2 regions of the Promicromonospora sp. NPDC050880 genome follow, and region 2 is predicted to be linked to the other one. Evidence: riboswitches for the same ligand, from Rfam matches in the RefSeq annotation. Region 2 holds a riboswitch; the other holds the start of a gene.
The links. A riboswitch is a leader RNA that binds a small molecule or an ion and turns the genes downstream of it on or off. The one in region 2 is predicted to bind cyclic di-AMP.
Positions count from the first base shown of each region.

Region 1: another riboswitch for cyclic di-AMP. It lies ahead of ACIBBF_RS05855 (C40 family peptidase); the one in region 2 lies ahead of ACIBBF_RS08245 (C40 family peptidase).

Region 1 covers NZ_JBITFV010000002.1:439,634-446,460, reverse strand. The annotation lists gene rnc (ribonuclease III) at 1-501, shown strand, start outside; gene ACIBBF_RS05865 (DNA-formamidopyrimidine glycosylase family protein) at 494-1,672, shown strand; gene ACIBBF_RS05860 (NAD(P)-dependent oxidoreductase) at 2,066-3,043, opposite strand; gene ACIBBF_RS05855 (C40 family peptidase) at 3,139-4,086, opposite strand; cyclic di-AMP (ydaO/yuaA leader) riboswitch at 4,087-4,265, opposite strand; gene ACIBBF_RS05850 (phytoene desaturase family protein) at 4,392-6,017, shown strand; gene ACIBBF_RS05845 (GNAT family N-acetyltransferase) at 6,051-6,488, shown strand; gene cydC (thiol reductant ABC exporter subunit CydC) at 6,532-6,827, opposite strand, start outside.
Region 2 covers NZ_JBITFV010000003.1:338,495-345,321, reverse strand. The annotation lists gene ACIBBF_RS08265 (SRPBCC family protein) at 121-573, shown strand; gene ACIBBF_RS08260 (C40 family peptidase) at 921-1,586, shown strand; gene ACIBBF_RS08255 (S8 family serine peptidase) at 1,657-2,718, opposite strand; gene ACIBBF_RS08250 (hypothetical protein) at 2,873-3,766, opposite strand; cyclic di-AMP (ydaO/yuaA leader) riboswitch at 3,932-4,128, shown strand; gene ACIBBF_RS08245 (C40 family peptidase) at 4,130-4,861, shown strand; gene ACIBBF_RS08240 (hypothetical protein) at 4,959-5,891, opposite strand; gene ACIBBF_RS08235 (GlsB/YeaQ/YmgE family stress response membrane protein) at 5,945-6,211, opposite strand; gene ACIBBF_RS08230 (ion transporter) at 6,416-6,827, shown strand, end outside.

The DNA of each region.
Region 1 (6,827 bases), on a different contig from region 2:
CAGCGCGCGCTGGCCGCCGTCGCGCGCACCCTGGGCCTGGGCAAGTACGTGCTGCTCGGCAAGGGTGAGATCCGCACGCGCGGCTTCGAGAAGGACTCGATCCTGTCCGACACGGTCGAGGCCCTGATCGGTGCCACCTACCTGTCGCACGGCCTGGAGACGTCGCGCGCGCTCGTGCACCGGCTCGTGGACGCGACGCTCGACGTCGCGGCGGGCCTGGGCGCCGGGCTCGACTGGAAGACGTCGCTCCAGGAGGCGTCCGCCGAGCGCGGCCTCGGCGCACCGGAGTACGTCGCCACGTTCGAGGGACCCGAGCACGCCCGGATCTTCCACTCGACGGTCGTGATCGACGGGGTCACCTACGGCTCCGGTTCCGGGTCCGCGAAGAAGCACGCGGAGCAGGGCGCTGCCGAGGAGACCTACCGGGCGCTGCTCCAGAAGTTCCCCCTCCCGGGGTCCGGGGACACGTCCGGCAGCAAGGCGTCGGCCGCCGGTGCCTGAGCTTCCCGAGGTCGAGACCGTCCGGGACGGCCTCGACCGCCTGGTGGTCGGCGCCGTCGTGCGCGACGTCGAGGTGTTCCGCGAGTACAGCGTCCGCCGGCACGACGGCGGCCCCGGCTCGTTCCGCGACCAGCTCGTGGGCCGGCGCCTGGCAGCGGCGGTGCGCCGCGGCAAGTTCCTGTGGTTGCCGCTGGAGCTCCCCGGGCCAGGGGACCGTGCGGCCGGGCCGGGGGACTGTGCGGCCGGGCCGGGCATCCAGGCGAGCGCCCCGGCCGACGCTGGGCGTGCGCTCCCGACCACGCTGCAGACCGCGCTGCCGGCCGCTGCACTGCTGGCGCACCTGGGCATGTCGGGTCAGCTCCTCGTGCGCGGGGCGACGACCGGCGACCCCACGCCGGGCGACGCCGCCGTCGGCCCGGACGGTGCCACCCCGGCCGACGACTGGCGGCACCCGCACCTGCGCGTCCGCCTGCACCTGACCGGCGCGCCGTCCGGGGCGCGCTACCTCGACTTCGTCGATCAGCGCACGTTCGGGCACCTGAGCGTCCAGGATCTCGTGCCGGACGGAGCGGCCTCACCCGTCACCTCGCCCGTCGCCTCGGCTGTCGCCTCGCCCGTCGCCTCGGCCGTGGCCGGAGCGTCTGCCCTGCCCGCTCCGTCGATCACATCCGCCCCGGCCGGTCACGGTTCGGACCTCCCGCTGCTCCCGGAGCCCGTGGCGCACATCGCCCGCGACCTGCTGGACCCGAACCTCGACCTGAACAGCCTGGTCCGGCGGGTGCGCCGGCGTCGGACACAGATCAAGCGCGCGCTCCTGGACCAGACGGTCGTGTCCGGCGTGGGCAACATCTACGCCGACGAGGCGCTGTGGCGCGCACAGGTGCACTGGGCGCGTGCGACCGACCGGCTCCGGGCCGCGGACGTGCGCCGGGTGCTGGACGCGGCGGCCGAGGTGATGCGCGAGGCGCTGGCCCAGGGCGGCACGAGCTTCGACGACCTGTACGTCAACGTCAACGGGCAGTCCGGTTACTTCGACCGGTCGCTGGCCGTGTACGGCCGGGAGAACGCGGAGTGCCGCCGCTGCGGCGCGCTGATCCGCCGTGACCCGTTCATGAACCGGTCGTCGTTCACGTGCCCCGTCTGCCAGCCCCGCCCCCGCACGCCGAGATAACGCCTGAACGGCAGAGACGCCGAGATGACGCCCGAACGCAGAGAGTGCGCTTCTACCCAGCGATTGTGCCCAGAATCATTGCCGTTTCTGGGCCTAATCGCTGGGTAGAAGCGCACCTCCTGCCACACCCGCCCGGCCGGGAGCGTCGAGCGCGCCGGACTCGGCGGGGAGCGTCGAGCGCGTCCGCCCGTGCCTGCCGCCCCGTCGCCTTGGGCCCGCCCCGTCGCCTTGGGCCCGCCCCGTCGCCTTGGGCCCGCCCCGTCGCCTTGGGCCCGCCCCGTGGCCTTGGGCCCGCTCCGACGCCTTGGGCCCGCTCCGACGCCACGGGCCCCGCCCCGTCACCTTGCCCCCCGCTCTGCCCCGCCCCGCCCCGCCCCGTCGAGCCACCCCGCGCTATCGCGCCGTCACGTTGCGGATCGGGCTGCCCGCCCGCCAGGCCGTGAGCTGGTCGGCCAGGAACTGAGCCGCTCGCCGGGGGCGCCCGCCCGCCACGTGCGGGGTGAGGATCAGGTTCGGCACGTCCCACAGCGGCGAGTCCGCGGGCAGCGGCTCGGTCTCCATGACGTCCAGGGCGGCACCGGCGAGCCGCCCGGAGCGCAGCGCGTCCTCCAGGGCGGCCTCGTCGACGGTCGCGCCCCGGCCCACGTTCACGAACCGCGCGGTCGGCGGGAGCAGGCCCAGCAGGCGGGCGTCGAGGATGTACCGGGTGGTGGGCAGGGCGGGCAGCAGCGAGACCAGCAGGTCGGTCTCGGCGAGCTGGGCCTCCAGACCGTCTGCTCCGACCACCGGGTACCCGGCGCGCTCACCGGCACGGGAGGCGACGCCGGTGACCTGGGCACCGAGCGCGGTCAGCAGCGGGGCGAGCCGCAGGGCGATCGAGCCGAAGCCCCAGATCGTCACCCGTGCCTCGTCGAGCGTGTACTCGCGGCCGGTGACCGGGTCGGCCTGGGCGAACGTGATCTCCTTGGCCCAGCGGTGCTCCTGCTGGGCGGCGAGCGAGACGTCGATGCGGCGCACGGTGGCCAGGATCAGGGCGAGGGCGTGCTCGGCCACGGTGTCGTCGTGCAGCGACTGGCCCGAGGAGACGACGACGTCGGGCGCGAACCCGGCTCGGAGCACGACGTCCGGCCCCGCGGTCAGGGTCTGCACCCAGCGCACGCGGGTGAGCCGGCGGGCGGCGTCGGCGACGACCTTCGGCGGGCTGGACCAGGTGACCAGCACGTCGGCGTCGGTGTGTTCCTCGGGGACCGGCTCGTTCATCGCGTAGGCGACCACGCTGTCGGGGCCGCCGGGCGCGAAGGAGGCTCCGCCGTCGGGCAGGCGGGACGGGAAGTCGAGGTCGAACGGTACGTCCGGTACGAGGATCTTCACGCCGGGGACGTTACCGGACGGGCGCGGGTGTGCACCCACGACGCGGAACGCCCGCCGGGCCGGGGGACCAGGCGGGCGTTCCGGGACCGGGAGGGTCAGCCCGTCACCCGGATGTAGACCGGGTTGTTCTGCCACATCTCCGTGTAGTGCACGGGGACGCCCTCCTGCTGGGCCTCGACCACCATGCCGTCGCCCGCGTAGAGGGAGACGTGGCCGGACGTCCAGACGATGTCACCGGGCTGCGCCTCGGCGGCGGAGACCTGGTAGCCCACGGTCGCCATCGAGCTCGAGCTGTGCGGGAGGTCGATCCCGAGCTGCGCGTAGACGTACTGGATGAGCCCGGAGCAGTCGAAGCCACTGGGGGAGGCTCCGCCCCACACGTAGGGCACGCCCACGTACTCGAGGGCCAGGTTGACGGCCTGCTGGCCCAGGTCGGCGGAGCTCTCCACGGCTGCTGCCGCAGCGGCCTCCGCCTCGGCCTCCACGGCTGCTGCCGCAGCGGCCTCCGCCTCGGCCTCCGCAGCGGCTGCGGCGGCGGCCGCTGCTTCCGCCGCGGCGGCGGCCTCGGCCTCGGCGCGGGCCTTGGCCTCCGCCTCGGCCTTGGCGCGTGCCTCGGCCTCGGCCTTCGCCTTCGCCTCGGCGATGCCTTCCTCGGTCTCGGCGTACGGGGTCACCGACACGCGGCCGCTCTCGGCCCAGAAGTCGGCGTTCTGCGTGACCTTGACCTTGGTGACCAGGTTCTCGGCCAGGCCGGCCGAGATCGTGGTGTCGACGGTGTTGCTGACCGGCGTGGCGTTCGCGAGCGTGGCCTGGGTGTGCGACTCGGCGGGCGCGGTGTGGGCGGTCTGGGTGAAGACCGAGGCCAGCATGCCGGAGGTGACGACCGCGATGGCGCCCGTGCGGGCGGCATTCTCGGCGGCGGTCTGGGTGAGTGCGGTGAAGGGGGTGAGAGCGGGGCCCTCGGCGCGGTGCCGACCCCGGCTGGCGGGACGGTCTGCCTGGTCGTCCGCCCAGTCGTGGGTGCGGTCGGTGAGTACGGTCACCAGTGATCTCCTCGGACGCCTACGAGGTGAGCTGTCGGGTTCGGATGGGGAGTTCGATCACCCGGCCTCGTACGAGGCTTCACCCCGAGGACACTCGCGTGCCCGGCTTACCTGGTTCCCCCGCCCCTGTCACGTCGTAGCTGCTCAGGTCCGGTGACAGGGCTCGGCGTCCGGACCTGGACCTCCCCGCTTCTGGAGAGGTGAGACCGACCGTACCGGGGTCCCTGGCAAATGTCACGATTAGGTCACATACCGTCCTGTGATGGAACTCTCTTGGCAATGAGTTCCGTGTCACCATGTCCGCCATGGTCGATCCCACCGCGTCCCCGCGCCTGCACTCCCGGTACGACGCCGTCGTCGTGGGCGGCGGGCACAACGGCCTCACCGCCGCGGCGTACGCCGCTCGCAGCGGACGGTCGGTGCTCGTCCTGGAGCGCGCCGACCACGTGGGCGGCGCCGCCGTCTCGGCCCGCCCCTTCGCGGGTGTCGACGCGCGCCTGTCGCGCTACTCCTACCTGGTCTCGCTGCTGCCGCGGCGCGTGGTCACCGAGCTCGGGCTGCCGGTCACGCTGCGGCGGCGGCGCTGGTCCTCCTACACGCCCGTGGCCGACGGCGGCCTCCTCGTCGATACGGGGGACGACGCCGCCACGCGGGCCTCGTTCCGGAGCCTGACCGGAGCCGACGCGGACTTCGAGGCGTGGGGCCGCTTCTACGCGACGACCGCCGAGGTCGCCCGCCGCCTCGCGCCGACGCTCACCGAACCCCTGCTCACACGCTCGGCCGTGCGGGACCTCGTGGTCGACGGCGTGGGCGAGGAGGCCTGGCGAGCCCTGTTCGAGGAGCCGCTCGGCGCGCTGCTGCGGCGCACCTTCGCCGACGACGTGGTCCGCGGCATCGCCGCCACCGACGGCCTCATCGGCACCTTCGCCGACATCGACGAGGCGTCCCTGCGCCAGAACCGGTGCTTCCTGTACCACGTGATCGGCAACGGGACCGGCGACTGGGACGTGCCGGTGGGCGGCATGGGCGCCGTCTCGGGCGCCCTGCGCGACGCCGCCGTGTCCGCCGGCGCCACGATCGTCACCTCGGCGACGGTCACCGCCGTCGACCCCGGGGCCACCGGCGTGGAGGTCACCTGGACCGGCGCCGACGGGCGCACCCGGGGCGTGACCGCCGGGCACCTGCTCGCCGGGTGTGCGCCGGCCGAGCTCGACCGGCTCCTGGCCGCTGCCGGCCGGGGCACGGCCGACGGGCGGGACGTGGCGGGGGCCACCACGTCCCCGGCGTACCCCGAGGGCGCGCAGCTCAAGGTGAACATGCTGCTCGACCGGCTGCCCCGCCTGCGCGACGGCGTGGACCCGGTCGCGGCGTTCAGCGGCACGCTGCACGTCAACGAGTCCCTCACCCAGCTCCAGACGGCGTACGCGCAGGCCGCCGCGGGCCGGGTGCCCGACCTGCCGCCGAGCGAGATCTACTGCCACACGCTGTCCGACCGGTCGATCCTCGGCCCGGACCTGGCCGCGACCGAGGCGCAGACCATCACGCTGTTCGGGCTGCACATGCCCGCCCGGCTCTTCCGCGCCGATCCCGACGGGGCCCGCGAGCGGGCCCTCGCGGCCACCCTCGCCTCGCTGAACTCGGTGCTGGCCGAACCGGTCGAGGACGTCCTGGCGCACGACGCCGACGGCGTGCCCTGCCTGGAGGTGCGCACCCCGGTGGACCTGGAGGGCGACGTCGGGCTGCCCGGCGGGCACATCTTCCACCGCGACCTGGCCTGGCCGTTCGCCGAGTCCGCCGACGACGCCGGGCGGTGGGGCGTCGAGACGGAGCACCGCCGGGTGCTGCTGGCGGGTGCGGGCGCCCGGCGCGGCGGCGGGGTGAGCGGCATCCCCGGCCGGGCGGCGGCGATGGCGCTGCTGGGCGACGGCTGAGGCCGTCCACGATGACGCCGCCTACGATGAGGCGTGCAGATCCGACGCGCCGTCCCGGCCGACTCACCCGCGGTCGCCCCGCTGCTCGGCCAGCTCGGGTACCCCACGACCGCCGCTGATCTCGACGCCCGGTTCGCGCGCGTGGCCGGGAGCCCGTACGACGCGGCCTGGGTGGCTGTGGAGGACCCGTCCGGTGCGGTGGCCGGGTTCGCCGCGGGCCACGTCCGCAGTCCGTTCGAGCTCGACGCGCCCGTGGCTGAGCTGACCGCCCTCGTGGTCGACGAGACACGGCGCGGCACCGGCGCCGGGCGGGCGCTCGTGGCGACCGTCGAGGACTGGGCGCTCGCCCACGGCTGTGTCCGGATCACGGTGTCCTCCGCGTTCCGGCGCGAGGGCGCGCACGCCTTCTACGAGCGGCTGGGGTACGAGCAGCGCGCGAAGAAGTTCGACAAGAGCTTGCCGGCTTCCTGATCCCCGGCGCACGACGCGCAGCACCAGGCACGGTGACCATGGGTCACCGCTCCTGCGCGGCCGCCCAGCCGTACGCCGGATCCGAGGCGAGCAGGTCCTCGTGGCGGCCCCGTGCGACGACGTCGGCCGGCCCCGGCACGCCTCCGCCCGCGCCGCGCCCCAGGAACAGCACCTCGTCCGCGACCGCCAGCGGGCTGAGCCGGTGGGTCGCCAGCAGCACCGCCCGGTCGGTCGCGCGGGCGTGCGCCGCGACCGCGCGGACCAGGGCGTCCGCCGTGTCGCCGTCCAGGTGCTCCGCCGGCTCGTCCACGAGCAGCACCCGGGCCGGCGCCAGGAGGG
Region 2 (6,827 bases):
CCTGGGGTGCCCCCCGTCACGATCGTGCTCTCCACCGGCCCCTGACCGGCCGACCACGCGGAGGCCCGCCACGGGCCCGGGCCGCGCGAGACGCTCCTCGTCTCCGCGTAGCCTGGGCCCGTGGCCCACGCCTACCGCACCAGCGCCCCTGTCGACGCGCCCGCCGCCGTCGTCTGGCAGATCCTGTCCGACGTCGAGCGCATGCCCGCCTGGACGCGGTCCATGACGCGCGTGTCGATCCTCGACGGGACCCGGTTGGCCGTGGGCTCCCGGGTCGAGATCGAGCAGCCCGGCCTGCCCCGCGCGACGTGGGAGGTGGACGGCCTGACCGAGGGCCGCGGCTTCTCCTGGTCGAGCAGCACGCCCGGGGTGCGCACGGGCGCGGCCCACCTGATCGCCCCGGTGCCGGGCGAGGACGGCGAGACGTGCGAGGTGACGCTCGTCGTCGCCCAGAGCGGGATGCTCGCCGGGCTGACCAACCTCGCCCTCGGCTCCCGGATGCGCGAGCTGGTGGACACCGAGCTGGCCGGCCTGGTGGCCGAGTCGGAGCGCATAGTCCGCGAAAAGGACTGACACACCGCTCGCTACCGGCGTGTCACATCATTTCCTCCGGTGTTTCCGTACGCCTCCCAGAACGCCATTTCGGCACCAAGAATGACCCTTGAACTGCGAAAAGGCATTGAGGCGAAAAGTTACGCGCGTTTCGGACAGCTCGATACTTCACAACAACCGTTATCTGATCGAGACAAGGTGGGGACCCGTATGTAGCGTCGGATCCGTTGCGCCACCGGAGGCGCAGCCGCGGGCCCCATTCCCCAGACCGGTACGGGTCCGCGAAACCGGCGACTTGGAGAACTTCGGTGAGTACCACCGTCCGACGCGGTCGACACCGCGCCGTTCACGCTCCTAGCACTCCCCTGATGACCGTGACCCGTACGGCCGCCCGCTCGGGCGCGCTGATCGCGGCATCGTCCGGACTTCTCGCGACGGCCCTCGCACCCAGCGCACACGCCGTCGTGGGAGACGGTTCCCACCGCCTCGCGAGCGTCGACAAGACGGAGATCGCGACGGCACCCGCGGTGCAGGTCGCGACCGACGCGAAGCTGCGGATCGAGAGCAAGGCCGTCAAGGTCACGCCCGCCCCGGAGCCCGAGCCCGAGCCCGTCGTGGAGACCGCCACGTACTCCGAGCCGGAGGCGGAGGCCGTGGCCCAGGAGGCCGAGCCGGCCACGCCGGACTACGCGTCCGACGGCTCCATCGGCGCCCAGGCCGTCGCGATCGCCCTGCAGTACATCGGCATCGCCTACACGTACGGCGGCGAGTCGCCCTCCTCCGGGTTCGACTGCTCCGGCCTGATCAAGTACGTGTACGCGCAGCTCGGCGTCGAGCTGCCGCACTCCTCGTCCTCGATGGTCTCGGCGGGCTACCAGGTCGCCTCACCCATCCCCGGCGACATCGTGTGGACCCAGGGCCACGTCTCGCTCTACGCGGGCGACGGCATGGTGGTCGAGGCCGCCAACTACGGCACCCCCGTGCGCCACACCGCCCAGTGGCAGGACTACGCGGTCTACATCCGGCCCTACTGACCGACCCCCCGGTGATGTCAGACGCTCAGGCCCCGCGAGGGACCTGGGCGTCTGACACGACCGGTGCGCGTCAGTACGCGACGGCGGCCGCCGCGTCGACGATGCCGTAGCCGTACAGCGGCGTCCACACACCGACCAGCCCCAGGAGCGGGTCGCGCGAGGTGTACAGGATGGCGCTCTCGACCTCGCGCATGCTCCGGCCCTGGCCGTACAGCAGCGCCGCGACACCCGCCACGTGCGGCGTCGCCATCGACGTGCCCGCGTACGAGTCGTAGCTGCCCGCGCCGCACGTGCTCGACCCCGTGCCCACCGGCACCGTGGACCACACGTCGCCGTCGCAGCCCGTGAGACCGCCCGAGCCACCCGGGGCCGAGACACTCTTCAGGTCGAGCTTGATCGGGAGCTCCGAGTAGTAGGAGTGCACGCGGGCCGAGTCCGTGGCCCCGACGCAGAGTGCGACGCTGGTGAACGCGGGGTCGCTGCAGAGCGGGGTCGACGAGTTGCCGGCCGCCGCCACCGTGAGCGCACCCTGCTGGCGCGCGTACGCGATGGCGTCCCGCATCAGGGTGTCGACGCCCAGGATCGTCAGCAGCTGCCCGCCCGGCGCGGTGCCCAGCGAGAGGTTGATGACGTCGGCGCCGTGGTCCGCGGCCCAGCGGATGCCGTCCGCGATGTCCTGGGACGAGCCGGAACCCGCCTCGAGCACCTTGACCGGGAGGATCTTGGCGCCCGGCGCCACGCCGGCGACGCCGATCCCGTTGTTCGCCGCGGCGGCGACGATGCCCGCCACGTGCGTCCCGTGCTCGTCCCCGTCGTTCTTCCCGTCCGGTCCCCGGTAGTCCCCGTTCCCGCAGGGGCGGACGTCGGCGCAGCCGGTGAAGGTGGCGCCCGGCAGGAGCTGCCCGGCAAGGTCGGGCTGCCTGAGGTCGACCCCGGTGTCGACCACCGCCACCACCGCGCCCTTGCCGGTGGAGACGGGCCAGGCGGCCTCCGCGTTGATCTGGTCCAGGCCCCACTGCTTGTCCCGGAACGGGTCGTTGGTGGCGGCCTGCGCACCCGGCGCCACGGCGACCAGCGCCGCCACGGCCAGTGCCGCGGAGGTGGCGGCGCCGACGAGTGACTTCCTGTTCATGTATGCCCCCATTGTTCGCACAGGGACTGGTTTGCCCCCGAACTGGGGCAAACCTAGGGCCAGCAGACCGGGATAGAACAGGGCAGTTCGGGCACTGCGGGTGAAATTTACCCAATCGCAATCAGTAGCGGCCGGGACCGCCGCGGCGCCGACGTCAGGCCCAGGCCTCCGTGAGCTCGGCCTCGTCCGACGCCTCCCGGGACAGCCTCAGTGCCGCGACAGCCGCCCCCAGCAGCAGGGCGACCACCCAGGCGCCGAGCTGGTGCCCCTCGGAGTCGATCGCCGCCGGTGCGATCTCACGCCAGACGATGCGCACGGCCAGCAGCGGGTCCTCGGTCAGCGGCGAGCCCGGCCAGATGTTCTCCTGCACGGCCAGGAGGGCCGGCCCGGCCGCCTGCAGCACCCAGACGGCACCGGCGGTCGGCAGCCACCCCAGCAGCTCGATGGGACGGCTGTCCACGGCGAGGCCGAACGCGACTCCCAGCGCCACGGCCAGGATCCACCACGTGCCCACCGGCGACACCGGATGGCCCGGGACGAAGCCCCACACCCAGGCGTCGAGGAGCACCACCGGCAGCGCCAGGGCGAGGCCGCGCAGAGGGCCGGGACCGAGCCCTGCCAGCAGCCCCGCACCGAGGCCCACGACACCGGCCACGCCGGTGACGACGAGCATCCCGAGCGGTGCGGCGTCGTCGGGCAGGCCCTCGCGGGTGACGAGCCACCAGGAGGCGCTGCCCGCGGCCCCCATGGCGAGCAGGGTGCCGGCGATCGCGGCGCACGCACCCGCGCCGGCGGACGCCGGGACGCGGGCGGTGACGCCCGCGAGGAGCCCGCCCATCAGGGCCATGACGACCAGGCCGACCACGCCGTCGTCACCCTCGAACGGAAGCGGTAGAAAGCCGGCCGGCCCCGGCGCCACACCCTCGGCCAGGCCTGTGACCTGGTAGGAGACCTGCACGATCCACGGCAGGAAACCTCCGGCCCACCAGGCGAGTGCGCTGAGGGGAACGGCCCACCAGGCGGAGATCCGATGCTCGCTGTCGCCCATGCCGCCGAACCGTAGCGGATCTATGTGATGTCGGTCATAACGCAGGAAGACCGAAACGGCGTAAATCTGCGCCTTCGTTGGGTCAGACCGTAATGCGTAACCCGATCGTGACTTTTTCGGTGAACGTGTGTACTTTGACTTCTGCTCCACCGCATCGGTGGGGCCGTGAGCCGGGCGCCGAATCCTGTCACCGGCTCATGACCAGACGTCGAGACAGGAGCGGGGGACCCACTTCCGGGCGACAGCACCATCGTCGCCCTCGGGGTGAAGCCGGACGGAAACCCCCCAGTAGCCGTGCGGCCGGGTGTGCACTCCTCACCCGAATCCGACAGCTGACCTCGCAGGCGGTACAGGAGACCTTAGGTGACGAACTCCACCCGCGGCCGGCATCGTGACAGCCGGCCCGCTCAGACACCGCTGACCATCCTCGCTCGTACCGCCACCGAGAACGCCGGCACCGTTGCCCGCCGTGGCGCCATCGCCGCCGCCGCCGGCGGCGTCCTCATCTCGACCATCGCCACCACCGCGCACGCGGCGCCCGCGATGGACCTGAAGACGGACGTCAAGACGGCCAAGCTGAACTCGACCGACCTGCAGTCCCTCACCGCCGTGGCCAAGCAGGCCGTGGCCGCAGCCCCCACCGTGACCGTCCCGGCCGACGCGAAGATGCCGATCGAGATGGAAGCCCTGGGTGCCACGGGTGCCGACGGCGAGAAGGGCGAGGGCCCCGCCGTCGTCTCCGTCGACGCACCGGACCCGATCCCGGTCGGCACGCAGGCCGTCAACATCGCCTTCAACTACCTGGGCATCACGTACGTCCTGGGCGGCGCCTCGCCGTCCGCGGGCTTCGACTGCTCGGGCCTCATCCAGTACGTGTACGCGCAGCTCGGCGTCTCGCTGCCGCACCAGTCCGGCGCGCTGCTCGGCTCCGGCTACCAGGTCACCTACCCGGAGCCCGGCGACATCGTCTGGACGCCCGGACACGTGGCCCTCTACGCGGGCGACGGCATGATCATCGAGGCCTGGGCCGCCGGCATGCCGGTCCGCTACACCGAGATGTGGCAGAACAGCCCGACCTTCATCCGCGTCGTCTGACGCTCCGCTCGTGAGGCGCCGCCTCCGTACCGGGTCCCCGCCCGGTGCCGGAGGCGGCGCCTCACGCGTTCCCGCACCGCCACACCGGCGGGCCGGCTCATCCGGGCCAGGCGCAGTGCTCCCCGACGAAGTCGTAGAAGGCGGAGCGCGCGGTGTCCGGCATCGGCACGTAGACCGTGCGCTGCGGGACGCCGTCGACGCTGGCCGACACGGGCAGGAACGTGCCGCGCTTGTCCTCGGCCACGGCGTGCACGTCGCAGCGCGCGGGGACGACGGCGAGCACGACGGCGCCGGACCGCTGCCCCGCCAGGTCACGTCCCACCCAGCCGGAGGCGCCGTCCGCCGGGTCAGGGTTGCTCATCAGGGTGGTGCCGGCGATCCGGTCGACGGTGACCGCGGGACCGCCGTCGACCGGCTCGATCCGGAGGGTGACCAGGGCGGTCAGCTCCCCGTCACGGGTCTCGACGCGCACCTCGTCGTCGACGGCGAGGCGCACGCCCGCCGCCACGGCGGCCACCGCGCAGTCCGCCTCGTGGTTGCGCGCCAGGTGGCCCACGGGGTCGCCCACGTCGTCGACGACGACCTCCGTGGGCGGTCCCGCGTCGTCCCCCTCGCCGAGGGCGAGCGTGATCGTGGCGGACGGCGCCCCGCTCACCGTGGGGGACGGCTCCGGTCGCGGTGAGCCGGCCGGGGCGGGCGTGCCCGCCGGCTCCGTGCAGCGTGCCTCGCCCAGCCCGACGTAGACGGCGCGCGTCGTCCCGGGACGCAGCACCAGCGTGCGCCCCTCCTTCGTGGGGTGGGACGGCCCGAAGCCGTCGGCACGCAACGCCCCGGACAGCAGCGTCAGGGTCTCGTCGGAGTCGTTGGTGACCTCGAGCCGGATCTCCCGGGTCGCGTACTGCTCACGTCCCTGCGCCACCGCGACGCGGAGGTGCCCGACCACGTCGTCGGGCACAGGGCCCCGGGTGGACGACGGCCCGGGGCCACCGGACGTGCATGCGACGGCGGCCGCGCCGATCAGCGTCGCCACGAGGACGACGGTGCCGGCGCGGCCGCGGTGCGTCGCGGTGCGGAGTCCCGCGATCAAGCGTTCTGACGCCGACCGAAGATCGCCTGGACGATCAGGATCACGATGATCGCGCCGATCACCGAGAACAGCCAGCTCTGCCACGACCAGAACGCGTCGAAGCTGATGTTGAAGATGAGCCCACCGAGCCAGCCGCCCAGCATGGCGCCGAGCACGCCGAGCAGCAGCGTGACCCAGAAACCGCCCGGCTGCTTGCCCGGGAGGATGATTCGGGCGATGACGCCCGCGATCAGGCCGAGGATGAGAAAGGCCCAGAAGCCCATGGCGTTTTCCTCCAGAGTGGTATGGCTTACGTGCGACTACCTCAGCACTGATCCCGCCGACTTGCCACCGGACCCGCCGAATCGGGTCTATATCGGGACATTACGCGCATCAGATCGTGATACGTCAGCGGCTATAGTTCGGCCGGGCACGCGGCGGGCAAGGCCGGGGCAGGGGGCTCCGGGCACACGAGGAGATGACGACGGATGAACCGGGAGATCGGCGCGCCGGCCGGGCGGCGGACCTGGCGGGACGCGCTTAGGGCGTTCCTCGAGCAGCGGTGGTTCACCCGGCTGGTGCTCGGCGTGATCCTGGCCAACGCCCTGGTGCTCGGCGCCGAGACGATGGTGACCGGCGCGGCGTTCGAGGTGCTGCGCGGGATCGACCACGCCATGCTCGCGTTCTTCGTGGTCGAGCTGGCGCTGCGGCTGGTCGCCACGGGACGGCGGTTCTTCCGTGACCCGTGGAACGTGTTCGACCTCGTCGTGGTCGGCGTCGCGCTGCTGCCGGCCACCGAGTCGCTGTCCGCGCTGCGTGCCCTGCGGGTGCTGCGCGTGCTGCGGGTGGTCACGGCCGTGCCGGCGCTGCGGCGCGTGGTCGACGGCATGCTGCGGGCGG